3 linked regions of the Magnetococcus marinus MC-1 genome follow. The main gene of each other region encodes a partner of the protein of the gene in region 2 in a complex. Links are inferred from orthologs where the notes say so. Each region holds a gene or a part of one and is shown on either strand. Other genes may lie near its edges. The genes, in order: rny, pnp and pfkA.

Region 1 (6,035 bases), 3.8 Mb from region 2 along the record:
GAGAAGCGGCATAAAATCATTTTTGTTGGCAGCGCATATGCGCGGCATTTGACGCCGACTTCGGATGCCGAGCGGGGTTTGGTTGAGCAGTTTGTACAAGCCAGTGAGGCGGGCGAGGCGCTCTCGCCCGCGCAGATTAACCAGATGGCAGAGCAGGTCCATTTAAGTCCGCTGTTTATCCGTGAGTATGTCTATCCCTTTGCGGTGCGGGATCTAAGCGTACGGTGGCTGTGTGAGCTGGCCCCAGAACTACCCTATGCGGTAGAGGTGTATGGTTATGGTTGGGAAAATGATCCCGTGGTGGCTCCCTATTATAAAGGGGTCGCCCAACAAGGCATGCACCTGGTGCAGATCTATAATGAGGCGAAATATGCGCTCTCTCCCCAAGCGCACTTGGTGAACAGTCAACGCACGGTTGAGATTGCCGCTTGCGGTGCGATACCTGTATTAAATGATCATCGGCAGTTTGCTGACCTCCCCCACTGGGATGAGCATATGCTTTTTTATAAGACTAAAGCGGATATGCGACAGCTTTTTAGCCAAAGCCCGCTGCATGATCCCTATGAAATGGCCCTTTCCTACAGTTACGAGAGCTTCGCCCAGCGGATTTTAGAGGATGCCGGGCTCGCTTCAGTGCGTTGAAAAAGGGAGGGGAAAACCCTGAAAAGGGGGCCGATTTAGCTTGACTTTCGCCTTGCATGCAGTTTCGTTGCGAATATACGGAAAAGCGGTACCCTAAAGGGGTTTGGGTGCTTGACAGGGCTTTTTCATAGCGCTTAATATTTGAGTAAGCGTTGATCCCGTGCAGGGGCTTCTAGCGTTGGCGGGTTAAACGGTCAACGGGAAGTGGCCTAGTTTGGTGCCCTCCTAGTTTGGTGCCCTCCTAGTTTGGTGCTCATTGGGTGCCAAATTGAGTAGGTTGTTGGATGGATCGCTTGGATGTTGTCTTTGGAGCATAACTGGCTGGGCAGTCGTGTAGAGCTCAGGGCCCGTTGGGCGTTTGCCATGGGCTGGCTTTGACGATTTAGCATGGCGTCATCTGTGTGGCTCAGTTGGGTGATAGGCTATACCGGTTTTTTTCGGGTTCTGACAGTTTTGGTGGCGACCATGACCGCATGGTGGAGGAAATAGATGGATCAGGAGCTCCTGGGCGCTCTGGAAGAGCGTTGGAACGCGCTGGCCGAAACTGTCCGGACGCTAAAAGGTGAAAACCAAGCCCTGAGAGAGAGGGTGCGGGAACGGGAAGAGCAGCTGGCGCGCGTTGGTGAAGTGACCGCCAAGCTGAAACACAAGGTTGAAGGTTTGCAACAAGATCGCAATCAAACTATGGGCCGTATTGAGGGTCTGCTCTCCCGCTTTGAGGATCATGACTAAACCAGAATGGTTTATTTAAACGTGCTCCAGACAGGCGGAACAGGTAGAATAGAGGGCAAAATCCATGGCAGATATGGTTGAAGTAACGATTCTGGGGCAGCACTTTAAGCTGCGTACCGATACTGGCAACGATTATGTACATGAGCTGGCAGAGTATGTGGAGAGCTTGGTAGAGGAGTTGCGACGTAACTCCCGCTCGGCCTCCACCGACCGGGTGGCTTTGATGGCGGCTTTGCAGATTGCTGACCGCTATTTTCAGCTACGCCAGCGCACGGAAGGCAATAAAGAGTTGGCCAATGGCCGTATCCAGCGTCTCATCGAGGCGACGGATCGGGTGCTGGCTGAGTAATCCAATCCCCTGGGGTATGCGTGAGGAGTACAGTCTTCCTGAGCCGATAATTCTGAACCCGGGTGGCCGGCACTGACCGTGGAGCGAGAACCTCTTGTGGTTCACCAGAAGCGGTTACCAGGCTGCCAATCTAGACGAACGGGTTCAAGAAGCTTGTCTCTAACGGTACTTTGGGGGTATGGGATTGTATCTAAGGCCAACGGGTGCAGGGTGACTCTGTTCACCACCTGCATCGGTATGGGCCTATTGGCGGGTTTGGTTATGCTGCCGCAAAAGTGCTCTGTTGTCTATCATGTCCTGAATATGCCCGCCTTTCTCTCTCCATGGTTATCTCTTTCTCTTTAATTCAGTGGGACTTTGTGGTTCGTGCGTGACGAAAAAAAAGAGGCGCTGCGCAAAACGCTGCTGGCTTGGCGTGGTGCCCTTGATCCAGCGTGGCGTGCATCTGCCAATGCGGCGGCGGTGGCCCATTTGCTGAGCCATGCTTGGCTTGGGCAAGCTGAGCGGGTGGCGCTCTACTGTGCCATACGGGGTGAGTTGGACCCGGCCCCGCTGTTGGCCCCGTTGTGGCAGATGGGTAAAATACTCTATCTACCACGGTTGGAAGCTGGTGCGTCGCAGATTCGTTTTGCACGTCACCAGCAGGGGGAGGTTTGGCAGCGGGGGCCGTTTGGTATACCCCAGCCCGGTCCCGATAGGGCGCAGATAGAGCCTGGGGCGGTGGATCTCATGCTGGTGCCGCTGGTGGGGTTTGACGCACAGGGTGGGCGGTTGGGCTATGGGGGTGGTTTTTATGACCGTACCCTGGCCGGTCAGCGCCCCAAGTTATTGGTGGGGTTGGGTTTTGCGGGGCAACAGGTTGAACATCTGCCACGGGCTGACCATGATATCCCGTTGGATGCGGTGGTGACCGAAACAGGTTGGTGTTTTTTTGGCGAGGGATACGGCACTCGCTAGGCCAAATGGGCCTGATTCTAATGGCCGGTTGATAGTCTTTTAACGATGACCAAGCTCGCTCTGTTGGGGCGTGTTGTTTCTGTGAGATGGGTTGTTTTACCTTTTCGCTAGCGCTTGGCCACGGTACACAAAGTGCGTCTACTGCTTGGGTTATGGGGATGCATGGTGCCGTGTGGGGCGTGTGAGGGGTTACGCCCCAGATCGTGAATTCCGTGAAGTGTACCCGTGGTTTTTGGTACAACAATGGAGGCATGGACGATACCCTCTGGTCAGGGTTGGTTTTGTTTGGAGAGAACGGTTTATGGATATTCTTCTGTTGATGGTCGGCTTGCTGCTGGGGGCGGGCGGTGTCTTTGTGATGCTGCGCAATCAGAGCAATCAGGCCCTGGTTGAGCGGGATGCCCGCATCGATCTGTTGCAGAAACAAGCCCAAGAGCAGGTCAGAAATGCCGCCAAAGAGGTGGAGCTGGCCATGAAGGGTGAACGCATACAGATTCGTGAAGAGTTGGAATCTGAACTCAGAAGCCGCCGGGAAGAGGTGGATAGCCACCAAGTGCGCTTAGATAAACGTGAAAGCCAGTTGGATCGCAAGATTGAGCAGGTGGATAGACGGGATCAGGAGCTGGACCAACGGCGTGGTCAGTTGGATAAAGAGCAGAAAAAGGTTGAAGAACGGCAGCAGCACTTTGAGCGGTTGATTGTGGATGCGGATAAAAAGCTCGAAGAGATTGCTGGGCTTACGCGGGATGAGGCGAAAAGTCGCATTCAAGCTGAACTGGTGGATCGAGCAAGGCATGAGGCGTCGCGCCAGCTCAAGCAAATTGAGGATGATACCCGCGCCCAAGCGCAAAAGAAGGCACAAGAGGTTATTTGTAGTGCCATTCAACGGTTTGCCGGTGAGTTTGTGGTGGATCGCACGGTTTCGGTGGTGCAGTTGCCCACCGATGAGATGAAAGGACGCATCATTGGCCGTGAGGGACGCAACATTCGGGCTTTGGAGGCCGCCACGGGTTGCGACCTGATTATTGATGACACCCCAGAAGCAGTGGTTATCTCTGGTTTTAACCCGGTACGTCGTCAGGTGGCGCGTCGCGCTTTGGAAGAGCTGGTGGGGGATGGACGTATTCACCCGGCCCGCATTGAAGAGGTGGTGCGCAAGGCGCGTAAGGTGGTGAGTCAGGAGATCCGTGAAGCAGGGGAGCAAGCGGTCTACGATGTGGGTATCAGCAATATGCACCCGGAGATTATCAAGCTGCTGGGGACTTTAAAATTTCGCACCTCGTATACGCAAAATGTGCTGGCCCACTCGGTGGAGGTGGCCCACTTTGCCGGGATTATGGCCGAAGAGATGGGTTTGGATGGCAAGTTGGCGCGGCGCTGTGGCCTGTTGCATGACATCGGCAAAGCGGTGGACCATGATAATCCGGGCAGTCACGCGGTGTTGGGTGGTGAGCTGTGTAAAAAATATAAAGAGGATGACACCGTTACTAATGCGGTGTGGTCGCACCATTTTGATATTGAGCCCAACTCGGTGTATGGGCCATTGACCAATGCGGCGGACGCCCTATCGGCGGCCCGCCCAGGGGCGCGTCGTGAGAATGTGGAGACCTATATTCGACGTTTGGAAGAGTTGGAGCGCATTGCCACCGAGTTTAAAGGGGTGGAGAAGGCGTATGCCATTCAGGCCGGGCGTGAGTTGCGGGTGATGGTTGCCTATGATCGGGTGAATGACGAGGGTTCGATGCTGTTAGCCCGTGAGATTGCCCAACAGGTCGAGTCGGAGATGACCTATCCCGGTGAGATCAAGGTAACGGTGATTCGGGAGATGCGGGCCTCGGAGATTGCTCGATAGGGTTGGGTTGGGGTAGAGCCGTGCCGGTTTGCCCCATGTTGATGCCCTGTTGCCGTAGCGTAAATCTAGCAGCACTCTGTTAAGAAGGCCCTCATCATGTGGTGGGGGCCTTTTTTATAGGGTGTGGTGTGCGTCACGTGTAGAGAAGAGCACTTTGCTGTAAAGAGCGCACAGCGTTACCCTGGGGGCTGTGGTGTTGTAGGGCATGTGTGTAGGGCTGCGGTCTGTAGGGTAAACGCAGCTGTAGGGGGTAAGGGCGCGTGCCGGAACAGAAGGCTAAATGGCGGTATGTTCTTTGTGGGCTTTTTGCACCTGTTCACGAAAGCGGGTGATGGTGGCGATGACCTCCTCTTCCATAGGGGGGAGGTCGCCGTAGATCCAGCTCTCTTGCGCGGTGTTAAAGACATATTTTTGGCAAGGGCCGCTAAAGGGACCCTTGGCCGGATCGCCTTCCTGAAAGGTATGCATATAGAGGCGCAGGAAGGGATTTCTTGGGTGATAGCCTAAAATCGTTTGGCAGTTACCAATGGTAATGGCACGGTAGCAACGATCCCGGATGCCACTCTGGATAATGCAGCGGGTAAGCTCGTCGTAATAGTCGAGAAGGTTGAGTTCAACCAGCTGGCGACGCTGGTGGCGACAGAGGCGGTGAATATCCCCGGCGGGGAAAAGGCCTCGATACTGTGTGTAGCGGCGGCAATTACAGCGTAGCGCGTGCAGGTTAATGCTATAGATTTGGTCGGCTTTACTATGGCTGGAAACCGCGATGGTACGGTCAAATTCAGCAGGCAGGGTGGGGATGGTGTAGGGGCGGCAAAGCCCCATGTTTTTGATGACACGCTGGCGCCGATACCAAGGGCGCAGGATCAACTTATAGAGCAAAAACCAGAGGGTCAGGGTTGTTGCTAGGATGGCAAAGGTTTGCATAAGTTCGTGTTCGTCTGGTTTTTAAAAAATGGAACGATGCAGGGCTCGGTAAGGAGGGGCCTTAGGCATCCTTATCTGTAATGAATGGCCGCCCCTGCGGTTTTTTTATTGTCGTCTAGCTTATGTTAGCCGATTGTAGAAGAAGGACATAGGGTTCATGATGCGTGGCACCGCTAGGTTAGTGTCAAAATGGCATATAAAAGTTGCGGAAAGCAAGCCACAGAGTTGTTAAAAAGGGATGGTCGGCGATGAAAAAGCGGTTTGGGGTTGAAGGGTTGTGGCTGGCACTCATGATGTTTGTGGTGCCGGCCTTTGCAGAACCCACTGCCGAGGAGCGTTTGCGGGAGGTGGTTGGTATGTTGCAGCCTTCCCCCTGTGAATATTATTGGAATATTGATACCACCCGTACCCATGAGACCAAAAAGGGGGTCTTTACCGTCGCCTACATGGCCAAGTTAAGCGCGGACCAGTGGGCGGTGTTAATTGCCGCGCCCGATATGCTCAAGGGACGGGCCTTGTTGCGTCAGGGTGCGCACTACTGGACCCGCAATCCAGGGGAGCTGCAAAACCGCGAAA
Region 2 (6,104 bases):
AATGGATCAGCATCTTTGTAAATGCCCCCATTCACCCGTTTATCTTTCCTAATGACCAACTTTGGAGTTCCTTCTATTTAAGGCCGCTCCACCTGTGACTGAAACACCCTTCACTCCCCTAACAAGCACCGCCTTGGCCTGTGCGATGCCAACTACCCCTGGCGCAACTTTCCCGCTACCATAGGGGCATGCTCTGGATCATTCCCACCGCCCATAACCACGGTCGTACCTCATGAGGAATACCCCCATGCCCCCACTACCTCTGCAACAGATCCAGACCCATATGGATGCCCAAGCGTGGCCACAAGCCTGGCAACTCTGCCAAGCCCAACTGCAAAAAAATCCTGACCATGGACCCCTGCTCACCCTAGCGGGTGAGATTCTTATACGTACCAGCCACTTTAAAGAGGCCGCCGCCCTGTTACAACGGGCCCTGCAACAGCTACCCGACAGTAGCACTGTCTACCATCTCTTGGGACGGGTCATGCTGCTGCTCCAAGAACCTGTCATCGCCGGACGTATTCTCCATGAGGGGCTAAGCAAAGATCCCGAACACGCCCCACTGCGCGAGGCTCTGGCCGATCTACAGAGCGCGCAACAAACCTGGAGCGATGCCATACGCAACTATCAGCTACTGCTGAGCACCCAACCAGAAAATCCTGATCTGCACCGCAAATTGGCCGATGCGCTGCGGGAGCACAAAGATTTTCACACCGCCGAAATACACTACCAACAGGCCCTAGCCCTCAATGATCAATCCGCCGCCAGTTGGCACGGTTTGGGGCAGTTGGAACTTGCGCGGCAGAATGGGGCGCTGGCCGAACAGCATTTTTTAAAGGGGCGTAAATTCAGCAACCACCCCGCCGCTTTTGATAACAGTATTGGTCTGGCTCGCCTAGAGGATGGGCGGGTAAACGAAGCCATCGCCGCCTTCAAACAGGGGCTGGAGGCCGAACCCCATGCCGCTTTTATTCAAATCAACCTCGCCAATGCGCTACGGGCCTCTGGGGATTTTGCCGCCACCCAAGCTCTGTTTGAAGAGGGGGTCGCACACCACCCGGAACACCCCTTTTTTCTGACCGGCCTCGCTCAAATGGTGCGCCAGAGCGATCCCCACAGCGAACTGATCCAGCGCATGGAGCAGATGGTGCAACACCCGGATATGGTCGAGCAAGAACGCATCGCCATGCTCTACACCCTCGGTCGGGCGCTGGATCAAAGCCATGCCTATGACCGCGCTTTTACCGCCTACCAACAGGCCAACCGCCGTCGTTATCAGAGCCAAGGGCTTACCGATCTACACATCAACATAGACCTGATCGCCCGCATTCGTACCCTCTTTAACCGCCCCCAAGCCACCCTGGTCCCCAACCACAGCGATGGCGTGGTTCCCCTCTTCATCGTGGGCATGTTTCGCTCGGGCTCAACCCTGATCGAGCAAATTTTAGGCTCCCATCCCCAGGTCGCCACCACCGGCGAACGCCCCCACATCGCCAACCTCTTACACCAGATGCCCCAACGGCTGGGCACCACAGTGGTTTTTCCAGACTGTTTTTCCGCATTAAAACCGGACCAAGCTCAACCCATGGCGCAAGAGTATCTTGATGCCCTACGCAGCAGTTGTGATGCCCCCAACGACCCCACCATCACCCATATTACCGACAAATTACTGTTTAATTTTCTCTATCTGGGGGTAATCGCGGCGCTCTTTCCCCATGCCCGCATCATCCACAGTGTGCGTGATCCACGGGATACCTGCCTCTCTATCTATTTTCAAAATTTTACCCGTGGTCAGCGCTTTATGCAGAGCCTCGAAGAGACCGCCCATTACTACCGCGCCTATGCCGATCTTATGCGCCTTTGGCACCGTGTATTGCCCATGCCCATCCATGATGTCGTCTACGAAAAGATGGTGGAAGATCCCGCCAGCGAGGTCAAAAAACTGCTGGAATTTGTGGGCCTGCCCTGGGACGATGCCTGCATGAACCACCACCAAAACCGTCGCTCCGTGCAGACCGCCAGCAGCCAGCAGGTCCGGGAACCCATCTATCAACACGCCAAACAGCGATGGAAAAATTATGAAAAACATCTGCATGGCCTACAGCAGATTCTAACCGAGCCCCAAAGCCCCACGTTGCCCAACCACCCTGCGGCATCTTGAGCAGGCAGCGGCACCACGGGCACACAGCGGTTCGCTAGCCCCTACACTGGCGACGATTGCCTTAGCTTGCCACACAACCTTTGCCACACCTGAGCACGTTCTTCCATAAGCGTCACGTTACGTCTACGGGTGTAGCTGCCCTCTCGACGGTACTTGCTTTCCCCAATAGGGTGCCGCTTTTTCCTAATAAAAAAAGGCCCGTCACAGACGGGCCTTTTTTATCCTACCAAGAGACCACCGCGTTTACTCAGCAGCGCCCTCTTCCATCTCTTTCATAGTCAACTTCACACGACCCTGACGGTCTACATCCAGTACCTTAACCGTCACCACATCTCCCTCTTTCACCACATCCGTCACATTCTGCACACGACGGTTGGCTAACTGGCTAATGTGGACCAAACCATCCTTGTTGGGCAGAATGTTTACAAAGGCACCAAAGTCGGTAATACGTACCACCTTGCCCTCATAAACCTGACCCTTTTCCACCTCGGCCACAATGGACTTGATAATCTTCACCGCCTGCTCAGCCGAAGCCTGATCGCTGGAGGCAATGCGAATGGTACCATCATCCTCAATATCAATGGCACAACCGGTCTCTTCGGTAATGCTACGGATCACCTTACCACCAGAACCAATCACCTCACGAATCTTGTCCGGATGGATCTTCATGGTGTGAATGCGCGGCGCATAGGCCGACATCTCAGCACGATGGGTGGTCATGGCCTTGCCCATCTCACCTAAGATGTGCAAACGACCCGCACGGGCCTGTTCCAGTGCTTTGGCCATAATCTCACGGGTAATCCCCGTGATCTTAATGTCCATCTGCAACGCCGTAATGCCGTCGGCATTACCCGCCACTTTAAAATCCATGTCGCCCAGGTGATCTTCATCACCCAAAATATCCGACAGCACCGCGTACGCATCACCCTCTTTGACCAAACCCATGGCAATACCAGCGACCGGGGCCTTGATGGGCACACCAGCATCCTGCATCGCCAATACCGCACCACACACCGTCGCCATGGAAGAAGAGCCGTTGGATTCGGTAATCTCTGAGGTAATACGCAGCGTGTAAGGGAAAACCTCCGCTGAAGGCACAATGGCCGTCAACGCACGGGTCGCCAACTTGCCATGACCAATCTCGCGACGGCCAGGCGCCCCCATACGGCCAGTTTCACCCACACAGTAGGGAGGGAAGGTGTAGTTCAGATAAAAACGGTCCCGATACTCGCCAGAGAGGGTCTCCACAATCTGCTCATCACGGGAGGTCCCCAACGTCACCGTCGCAATGGCCTGGGTCTCACCACGGGTAAACAGCGCCGTACCATGCACACGGGGCAGAATGCTAACCTCACAGGCGATGGGACGGATATCGGTCAAACCCCGACCATCCACACGCTTGCCCTGCAACACATTTTGACGCAGTGTGCGGGACTCAATCTTTTTAAACAGACTGGCCACCTCTTCGCTGCGCTTGACGCTCTGACCATCCACTTCAATGGTGCCCAAAGCCTCCATCGCAGCGGCCTTTACCTGAGCCACCGCCTCATAACGGGCCATCTTCTCAGGAATGGCATAAGCCTCCGTCACTTGTGCGGCAAACTTGTCGTTCATCTCCGCCAGCAGCGCTTCATTGACCTGCACAGGCTCAACCACCCAGCGGGGCTTACCAGCCTCTGCCACCAACTCTTCAATGGCGGTAATCACGGGTTGAAACGACTCGTGCGCAAACATGACGCAGTCAAGCATCTCATCTTCGCTCAAGAAGTCCACTTCCGACTCCACCATGGTCACGGCACTACGGGTACCGGCAACCACCAGATCCAGACGACTTGCGGCCAACTGATCAACCGTGGGGTTGAGTACCGGCTTGCCATCAATAAAACCCACCCGCGCCCCACCAATGGGACCCTCGAAGGGTACACCCGACAGCGCCAAGGCTGCCGAACAACCGATCAAAGCGGCAATGTCCGACGGATAGTCAGGATCATAAGAGAGCACCTGAGCCACCACCTGGGTCTCGTTCATGAAACCCTTGGGGAACAGCGGACGAATGGGACGGTCAATCAAACGCGAAGTTAATACTTCACGTTCCGAAGGACGGGTTTCACGCTTAATAAAGCCGCCAGGAATTTTACCAGCAGCCCAAAATTTCTCTTGATAATGAACGCTAAGGGGAAAAAAATCCTGACCGGCACGCATGCTGGTCTCTGCCACAGCCGTGACCAGCACAACGGTATCACCATAGGTTACCATGACGGCACCATTGGCTTGACGGGCTACACGACCCGTTTCCAGCGTGATGGTTTTCTCGCCGAATTGAACACTCTTAGTATGAATGTTAAACATACAGAACCTTCCGATTATACGGTGGGGTAGATAGATTTTACCGGGCTGTGTTGGGCACAGCCCGGTAAAGGCGAGGTTACTTACGCAGACCCAGACGCTTAATCAGATCCTGATAGCGCGAACGATCTTCTTTTTGAACATATGAGAGCAGACGGCGACGCAGGCCAACCATCTTCAGCAGACCACGACGGCTATGGTGATCTTTGTTGTGACCACGCAAATGATCGGTCAAGTTGTTAATGCGCTCCGTCAAAATGGCCACCTGCACCTCGGGGGAGCCGGTATCATTCTCTTTGGTCGCATATTCAGCAATCAGCTCTTGTTTGCGCTCGGCAGTAATCGACATCGTTCACTCCTTGATTAAGTTGTTGGCCCTTCATTGGGCCGTTGGGTCACTGCCTGGTGTCTCGTCCAGATGAAAGAGCCGCGTCGGTTTAATCCGCCGCAAACCTTGCAGATCAGCTTGCGCTGAGATCTCCCCCAGCAGGCCAAACTGGCCGTCGGGATCCTGCAAACGCACCATCCCCGCCGGGGTTGCTGCATCCTCCACCTCAACCTCCTGCCCTTGGCGCAGGCGGTACCAAGCGTTCCCTGTCATCCGTAGAGCCGGGATGTCGTCCAGCACCCGGTCAACAGGGTATAAAATCTCCTGTAGCCTACCCTCACTACAGGCTTCACGCAATTGTTCCAATGTAACAGCATCATTTAGGCCAAAACCCATGGTACCGGTACGCAGTAGACGCACCAGATGCGCCCGGCTATGCAGCGCCCGGGCAATGTCCACCCCCAGCGAGCGAATATAGGTGCCTTTCCCACACGCTACATCCAAAACGGCGGTATCTGCTTCAAATCCAACCAGTTCAAGGCGGTCAATTCTAACACGTCGCGAGGCCAATTGCACCTCTTCTCCGCGTCTGGCCCGTTTATAAGCCCGCTCACCGTCTACCCTAAGCGCCGAAAAAACCGGGGGAACCTGTTCAATTTCACCCATAAATTGCGGGAGCACAGCCCGCAACTCTGCCTCGCTAGGCACCCGCCCTTGCTCTTCCAACAGCACGCCGGTTAGATCGCCGCTGTCGGTCTCCTGGCCAAACTTTAACCAGCAACGGTAGCTTTTATCCCCATTCAGCACCATACCGCTGGTCTTGGTGGCCTCCCCCAAAGCAATGGGCAAAACCCCCTCAGAAAAGGGATCCAAAGTACCCCCATGACCGGCCTTATTGGCCTTGGTGGTGCGGATCACCCGCTCCACAACCTGACTGGAACTTAAACCAGGCTCCTTGTGGATCGCCAACCAACCGTGAATCACCACCCCTTTACGACGTCTGCGCCCCATAATCAGTGGGTCTCGTCGCTATCATCGGCTGGGGGTATCTCCAAGCCATTCAATAGCTCATCAATACGCTTACTGTAGTCGGCCACATGATCAAGCTCAAAGCGTAACTCCGGGGCATGCCGCAATTTTAACCGCTTGGCAATGACATTGCGCAAAAAGCCACTGGCCCGTTGCCATGCGTCCGCCACACCCGCCTGATCACTCTCACCAAAGACGGTATAATAGACCTTGGCATATGAGAGGTCCGGGCTTACCCTA
Region 3 (5,923 bases), 890 kb from region 2 along the record:
ACGTGGCCATTGCCATGTAATGGCGCATGACTTGACCCCTAAATGGCTTGCGATAAGTATAGCAGAGGCCCATCATAATAGCTGTAATTATGTCAATGTAGGCGTCTGGTTTTTTGGGTAGGGAGGCGAAGATGACCTTTAATACTAGAATTTTGGTGATGGATGATAACCCTGAGGTGTTGGAAGCCTACCGTGCCATTTTTTCGGCGCAGGCGACGCAGCCGGGTTTTTTGGAACAGTTTATCGACGAATCCGCCAGCCAGCCCCCGCTGAGTGAAGTAAGTAGGTTAGTCTTTGAATTGGTTGCGGTCAGTCAAGGGCAGGATGGGGTGGCAGAGGTTGAACGGGCCATGCAACAGCAGCGCCCCTTTGCGGTTGCTTTTGTGGATATACGCATGCCGCCGGGCATGGATGGGCTGGAGGTTGCCCGGCGCATTCGGGCGTTGGATGCGCATATCTATATTAACATTGTTTCGGCCTACAGTGATCACTCTGTGGATGAGATCCATGATCAATTGCAGCATGACGTGCAATTTATTAAAAAGCCGGTCTCCCGTGGGGAACTCTACCAGATGGCGCGGGATGGTTGCGAACGTTGGAACCATGAACAGGCGCTGGAGGCGACGCTCCAAAAGTTAAAGGATGAGAAACAGCAGTTGGAAGCCTCTATGCACCGTTTAGAACAGGAGCGCCAAAATGTGGTGCGGACTGAAAAGACCGTGGTGGTAGATTTTGGTCATAGTGGGGAAGAGTTTGCGAGTTGGGTGGATATGTTGGATAAGTAGGGTGCCCGCCTAGAGCGAGCTTTCAGCGTGCTGGAGGGGGTTGTGGCGATGCGGTGACGGGTTTGCCCGTTCTCTGACAGGGGCATGGTGTAAAAAAAAAGGCGACCCCGCAGGGTCGCCTTTGATGATTCGGCTTGGCTTAGTTGACCGAGCCTTTGCCGTAGCGCTTTTCGTACTCTTTGTTGATCTTCTGTAGGGCCTCTTTGTTCATACCATTGAAGTACCAGTCATGCCCTGCAATGGGTTTGAAGTGCTTCTCCAGCAGTCGCTTGGCCTCTTCCTCGCCCACGACATGCTTGAGCTCAGGAATAAACTCAAAGTAGGTGTGTTTGGCCACTTCATACATGCCATGCCACCAAGCATAGTCGGGTCCCATCATGGAGGCGCCATGGCGTGCAACACGCCCCTCATGGTGCCAAATTTCCCACCAAATCCACTCAATCTTTTCATCAAAGGGCGATTTGGTGATCTTACCGCTGGCTTTGAGCTCTGCCATGATATTCTTGATGGGGTTGGCAAACTTTTCGTTGTAGAGCTCAACAAAGTCATCCAACTGCTTATAGTGACCGGTGACAAGACGCTCACCATGACAGGCAAAGCAGACATCCTGCATGCGTCCACGGCGCTCTTCAGAGGTGATGACCTCAATCACTTTACCGCCCCGGGCCTCAATCATATCCCCAACCTTAGGCAAGGGTTTGCCGTCGGGGGAATCAAACGAGGTGCCGTTGTCCAAACGGATGAGGTTAATACGGTTGGAGATGGGGGAACGCAGGTTCCAGGAGATGCGCTCACCCACATCGTGGGTCTTGGGGCGACCCGGAACGGCGCTCATGTGACAGGTGGAACAGGTGGGGGCGGCGGTGTAGTCAATGCCTGCTTCCCACTTGTCGGAGCCCAGGTTCATCTTGTTAATGTTGGCGCGGAACTGAATGCCATGCTGAGACTCGTTGTAGACCTCCAACTGGGGATGGTCCGGGCCAATGTGGCACTTGCCGCAGGTGTCGGGATGCCGGGCTTGGGCACGGGAGAAGTTATGCCGACCATGACAGGCACTGCAAGAACCTAAGCTGCCATCGGGATTGATGCGGCCAATGCCGGTATTGGGCCAAGTGTCGGTGGTGGGGCGCTTTTTGACATCTAACTTGACCACCGAGCCGTGGCACTGACGACACCCCACGTTAACCGCCGCAGGTCCCCCAACCACCTCACCCAGCAGGTTGTCCAGCGAGTGCAAAATCTTACCCGCGCTGGCGTGGTGAGAGCGCTGCTGCTCGTTGACCTCTGTGGCATGGCACTGGGCGCAATCCTTAGGGGTTACCAGTACAGCAATGTTTTGCCCTTTGTGCTCAAAAGCATCCACATCTTTTTCTGCCGCTTTATGGCAATCCAAACAGCCTACGCCATTTTGACCGTGCTGGCTCTCATTCCACTGCTTCCACAGGCCAGGACTCTCTTTCATGTGGCATTCGGCACACTTGGCATTCTCTGGTCCGCCCCAATCTTTACCCGGTTGGCCAGCAGGGCGGACCGCCTCAGCCTGGCTTACCGTGAAGAGCAGTAGCGCAAACGCCACCACACTCCAAAATTTTTTTAACCCATATTTCATCGCTCTTCCCCCATGTTTTTTTTGCGGCCTGCACGGGCCAACCGAAATCGCGTTGACCACCGTTTATGCGTGATACCCTGCCTGGTTGCTCAATGGACGGCCATGCATGCTTTATTGGTGACAGGGTTCCCCCCGTACCTAATTTTACAGTGTGGTTCTTGCTTAACAGAGAAAGCAGAGGCTTTGATTTGATCTGTATCAAGAGTGTGGAATTTTATGGGAAATGGGGCTATTTTTTTTATGAATGAGAAGGAATCTTATAAAATCAAAAACTTAAAAATATATATACAAATATAACTTCAGGCTAAGTTGTGGGCCAAGCCCTATAAAAAAGCCCTCTTTCGGCTGTGCCAAAAGAGGGCTTTAGGGATCTCAAGCGTGGGGCTGTGGGGGGTCAGATTGCCAACTGCTGGGTCAGGTTTAAGGAGAAAGCGTCGATGGCATCATTTTTTTCCAAACACTCTTGTAAGGGGACCAGCTGAATACGTCCGTCACGGCAAGCGGTAACCGTGGCCACTTCGCCGGTTTTGAGGGCTTGGACAGCGTGAAAACCCATGCTGGCGGCAATAAAGCGATCATGGGCGGTGGGCGATCCGCCGCGTTGCAGGTGGCCCAAAATGGCCACATGCGAGGCGATTTGATAATTGTCCGCCAGATGCTTTTGCACCTGATAGGCTGAACCAGGAACTTGCCCCTCAGCGACGATGATAATAAAGGAGTTTTTGCCCCGCTTACGGCCCCGCCGGATCCCTGAGACCAAGGTGTCATAGTCGGTATTTTCGGGGGTGTGAATCACATGTTCAGCCCCGGTGCAGACACCGGTATGGATGGCGATGGCGGGGCTATGTCGCCCCATGACCTCCACCAAAAAAATACGGTCGTGGGCATTGGCGGTGTCGCGGATTTTATCCACCGCATAGACCCCGGTCTCCACCGCCGTGTCAAAACCGATGGTGTAGTGGGTACCTTGGATATCATTATCAATGGTACCCGGTACGCCAACCACCGGTATGTCATGCTCTTGGTGCAGTTGGTAGGCGCCATTAAAGGAGCCATTGCCACCGATGACGACCAAGCCATCCACATGTTTACGGCGTAAAATATTGGCAGCTTCTTGGCGAATCTCCGGTTTAAGAAACTCCGCGCAGCGGGAGGTGCCCAGCACAGTACCACCCTTTTGTAGAATATTACCCACCGAGGCGGCATCCATGGGGATAAGATCCCCTTCCAGCAGGCCACTGTAGCCGCGGCGGATGCCCAGTACCTCCATCTCTGCACCGATGGCGGTACGCACCACCGCACGAATGGCGCTGTTCATGCCTGGAGCATCGCCGCCACTGGTCATAACCGCGATGGTATTCATAGGCTTAGGTTGGGACATGGGGGGTATCCTCATGGGTTGTCGATAAAACCACTGATAACCGAACAGCCTATCACAGTCGTGTGATGGCTTGGTGGCGCGTGGGTAATATTTTCGTTTATGGGCCAAGGGATCTCGGTAGAGAGCTGAGCGCACCGGTGATGATGAAACGCTCAGGGATGCGGTGCAACATTTTATTTTATGAAGATCAAAATATTTTTAGAAAGGGTCGGGGATTGAGTGCTGGAGTGCGTGGAACGTGTGGTATTGGGGCAATGGGTGGTGTGGCCGCAACGCGGGCCGGTTGTCTGCACAAGGGTAGGCAGGAGCAATCGGAATCGTTTGGGTGTGCGGCGTTTGTAAGCGGGATCTGCGCAAGCGTGTCGCTTAAAATCCTTACGCGGTTAAGGTGATCTCGGCAATGGTGATATCATCCTTGATGGGTGCCGTGCAGCCCGTAGATAAGGTGGGCTGGTCGGGCAGAGGAGGGGTCTGCCCTTCCTCAAAACAAGCCCTTAAAAAGCAATGAATATCCTCCATATATTGGCTTTCGGAGTCGTAGGCAACCAATGTGTTTACCCCATCGGAAAAAAGATAGAGTCGACTGCCCTTATTTATAGGTTGCACGGTGCAGACCATCGATTGAGGGGTCATTTCATGGATGCCCATCGGTAAAAGGTGTTTCCCATAGAGGAAGATTTGCGACCCGTCGATATGCACGCATGCAGGCATGCCAAAATTCCAGAGCCGCATCTGTCGCTGGTCGGGTGAAAGTTCTACAAAATGGGCAGCCATAAACATACCTTCAGGCAGTTTATGGCATAACAGTTCGTTGAGTATGAACAGCAACGCGGTGGTCTCAATATGGGCGAGAAAATGGGTGTAAAAGGCGTGACTAATGAGGGGACCACAGATCGCCGCACTTAAACCATGACCGGTAAAATCCACCACCGCGATCAATTGTGTGCCATCATGTCGTTTGGCCGAGAGGATAAGGTCGCCGCTCACCTGCGCCATCGGGCAGGTGATGGTGCGTAAATTTTCCCCATAATAGCGCGTATCGCGACGTAAGTTCTCTACCACGCGGGCAATATGTCGATGGTCGCGGGCCATCTCTTCGGACATGTGGCGTTTTTTTAGCCAAGCATTTAGGCGGGCTTTGAGGGTGGTTGTGCTAAAGGGTTTGCTGATAAAATCATCCCCCCCACACTCCAGGCACTCCGCCAGCACCTTTTCACTCTCGATAGCCGTTAGAAAAAGAATAGGAACCTGCACGGGATCGCCCAAGGTGAGTCGGCGTATTTCGCGCGTTGCCTGGTGACCATCCATGGCGGGCATGAGCACATCCATGAAGATAAGATCCGGTTGATGGATCTTAAACATCTCCACCGCCTGTTCTCCATTATTGGCAATGAGCACCTTATGGCCAAGGCTTAGTAAAAAATGCTCCAATATGAGCGCATAGGCGTGGTCATCCTCGGCGATTAACAGGGTGTACATGGCGGAAAAGCTCCGTATTCACACGGTGGAAAAAAGGGTGGCAATGGCCCCCCCTTTAACAAATGGATCTCTTAAACAGGGGGAGGGACCGCTTTAAGCCGTGTTGTGGTCCGCTTGGCTGCTGTAAAGGGGGTGGCGCGGCGTGCCATGAGCCCTTGGAAAAAAAAGTACGCCCAAGATCGTTTTAAGTATGCGAAAGACGGCATGCAAAGCAGGCTTCTTGGGTGTCGACCGTGGCGTTTTTTATATGCGCTAAAGGCCCTTTGCGGGGGGGCGCAAGCGATGGTCTCGGGCTGTTTCTTGCGTGGGTAAGGCGCCCCGTGCCGAGGCGCTGTTTGAGCAAGGAGATCACGCATGGGCAGCCTTACACCATAAAAATCTAAAGATTATTGAGATTTTGCAGGATTATCGTCGCTTTGTCCCTTAAAAAAACAAACGGGGCGCAGGCATGCATAAAGGGGGGCCGCGCGTAGGGGCATGCTTAGCAGGGCGGGTACTCCCCATTAATATCGGTGAGCACATCATGGCCACTTTCGGTGACCAGAACCGTGTGTTCATACTGGGCGGAAAGGCTGTGGTCCTTGGTAACGACCGTCCATTGGTCCGGCATCAGTTTAATGTAAGGTTTCCCCAAGTTGACCATGGGCTCAATCGTAAAGATCATGCCCG

What was found.
Region 1: pnp (region 2) and rny share a complex: the UniProt entries of both Bacillus subtilis proteins name them as parts of the possible RNA degradosome complex. The link is inferred for Magnetococcus marinus MC-1 from one-to-one orthologs.
Region 3: pnp (region 2) and pfkA share a complex: the UniProt entries of both Bacillus subtilis proteins name them as parts of the possible RNA degradosome complex. The link is inferred for Magnetococcus marinus MC-1 from one-to-one orthologs.

Annotation. Positions count from the first base shown.
Region 1 is NC_008576.1:856,837-862,871, forward strand. What follows is about bases 2,383-5,256. They hold rny (ribonuclease Y), read left to right. Parts: upstream 2,383-2,981; coding sequence 2,982-4,532; downstream 4,533-5,256. Other genes in these bases: MMC1_RS03650 (5-formyltetrahydrofolate cyclo-ligase), read left to right, coding at 2,383-2,680; MMC1_RS03660 (hypothetical protein), read right to left, coding at 4,809-5,256. In the rest of the region: MMC1_RS03635 (tetratricopeptide repeat protein), read left to right, coding at 1-642; MMC1_RS03640 (cell division protein ZapB), read left to right, coding at 1,132-1,374; MMC1_RS03645 (cell division protein ZapA), read left to right, coding at 1,439-1,723; more of MMC1_RS03650, read left to right, coding at 2,090-2,382; more of MMC1_RS03660, read right to left, coding at 5,257-5,459; MMC1_RS03665 (outer membrane lipoprotein-sorting protein), read left to right, coding at 5,708-6,035. UniProt on the Bacillus subtilis protein: Endoribonuclease that initiates mRNA decay. Initiates the decay of all SAM-dependent riboswitches, such as yitJ riboswitch. Involved in processing of the gapA operon mRNA, it cleaves between cggR and gapA.
Region 2 is NC_008576.1:4,672,667-4,678,770, forward strand. Bases 1,958-4,900 are described here. They hold pnp (polyribonucleotide nucleotidyltransferase), read right to left. Parts: upstream 4,511-4,900; coding sequence 2,405-4,510; downstream 1,958-2,404. Other genes in these bases: MMC1_RS19130 (tetratricopeptide repeat-containing sulfotransferase family protein), read left to right, coding at 1,958-2,161; rpsO (30S ribosomal protein S15), read right to left, coding at 4,587-4,856; truB (tRNA pseudouridine(55) synthase TruB), read right to left, coding at 4,887-4,900. Outside these bases: more of MMC1_RS19130, read left to right, coding at 248-1,957; more of truB, read right to left, coding at 4,901-5,846; 30S ribosome-binding factor RbfA, read right to left, coding at 5,849-6,104. UniProt on the Bacillus subtilis protein: Involved in mRNA degradation. Catalyzes the phosphorolysis of single-stranded polyribonucleotides processively in the 3'- to 5'-direction. Necessary for competence development in Bacillus subtilis.
Region 3 is NC_008576.1:3,781,045-3,786,967, reverse strand. The notes cover bases 1,783-4,544. They hold pfkA (6-phosphofructokinase), read right to left. Parts: upstream 3,776-4,544; coding sequence 2,789-3,775; downstream 1,783-2,788. Other genes in these bases: MMC1_RS15485 (response regulator), read right to left, coding at 4,151-4,544; MMC1_RS15495 (multiheme c-type cytochrome), read right to left, coding at 1,783-2,394. Also shown: MMC1_RS15500 (response regulator), read left to right, coding at 132-785; more of MMC1_RS15495, read right to left, coding at 925-1,782; more of MMC1_RS15485, read right to left, coding at 4,545-5,254; MMC1_RS22415 (hypothetical protein), read left to right, coding at 5,559-5,681; map (type I methionyl aminopeptidase), read right to left, coding at 5,736-5,923. UniProt on the Bacillus subtilis protein: Catalyzes the phosphorylation of D-fructose 6-phosphate to fructose 1,6-bisphosphate by ATP, the first committing step of glycolysis.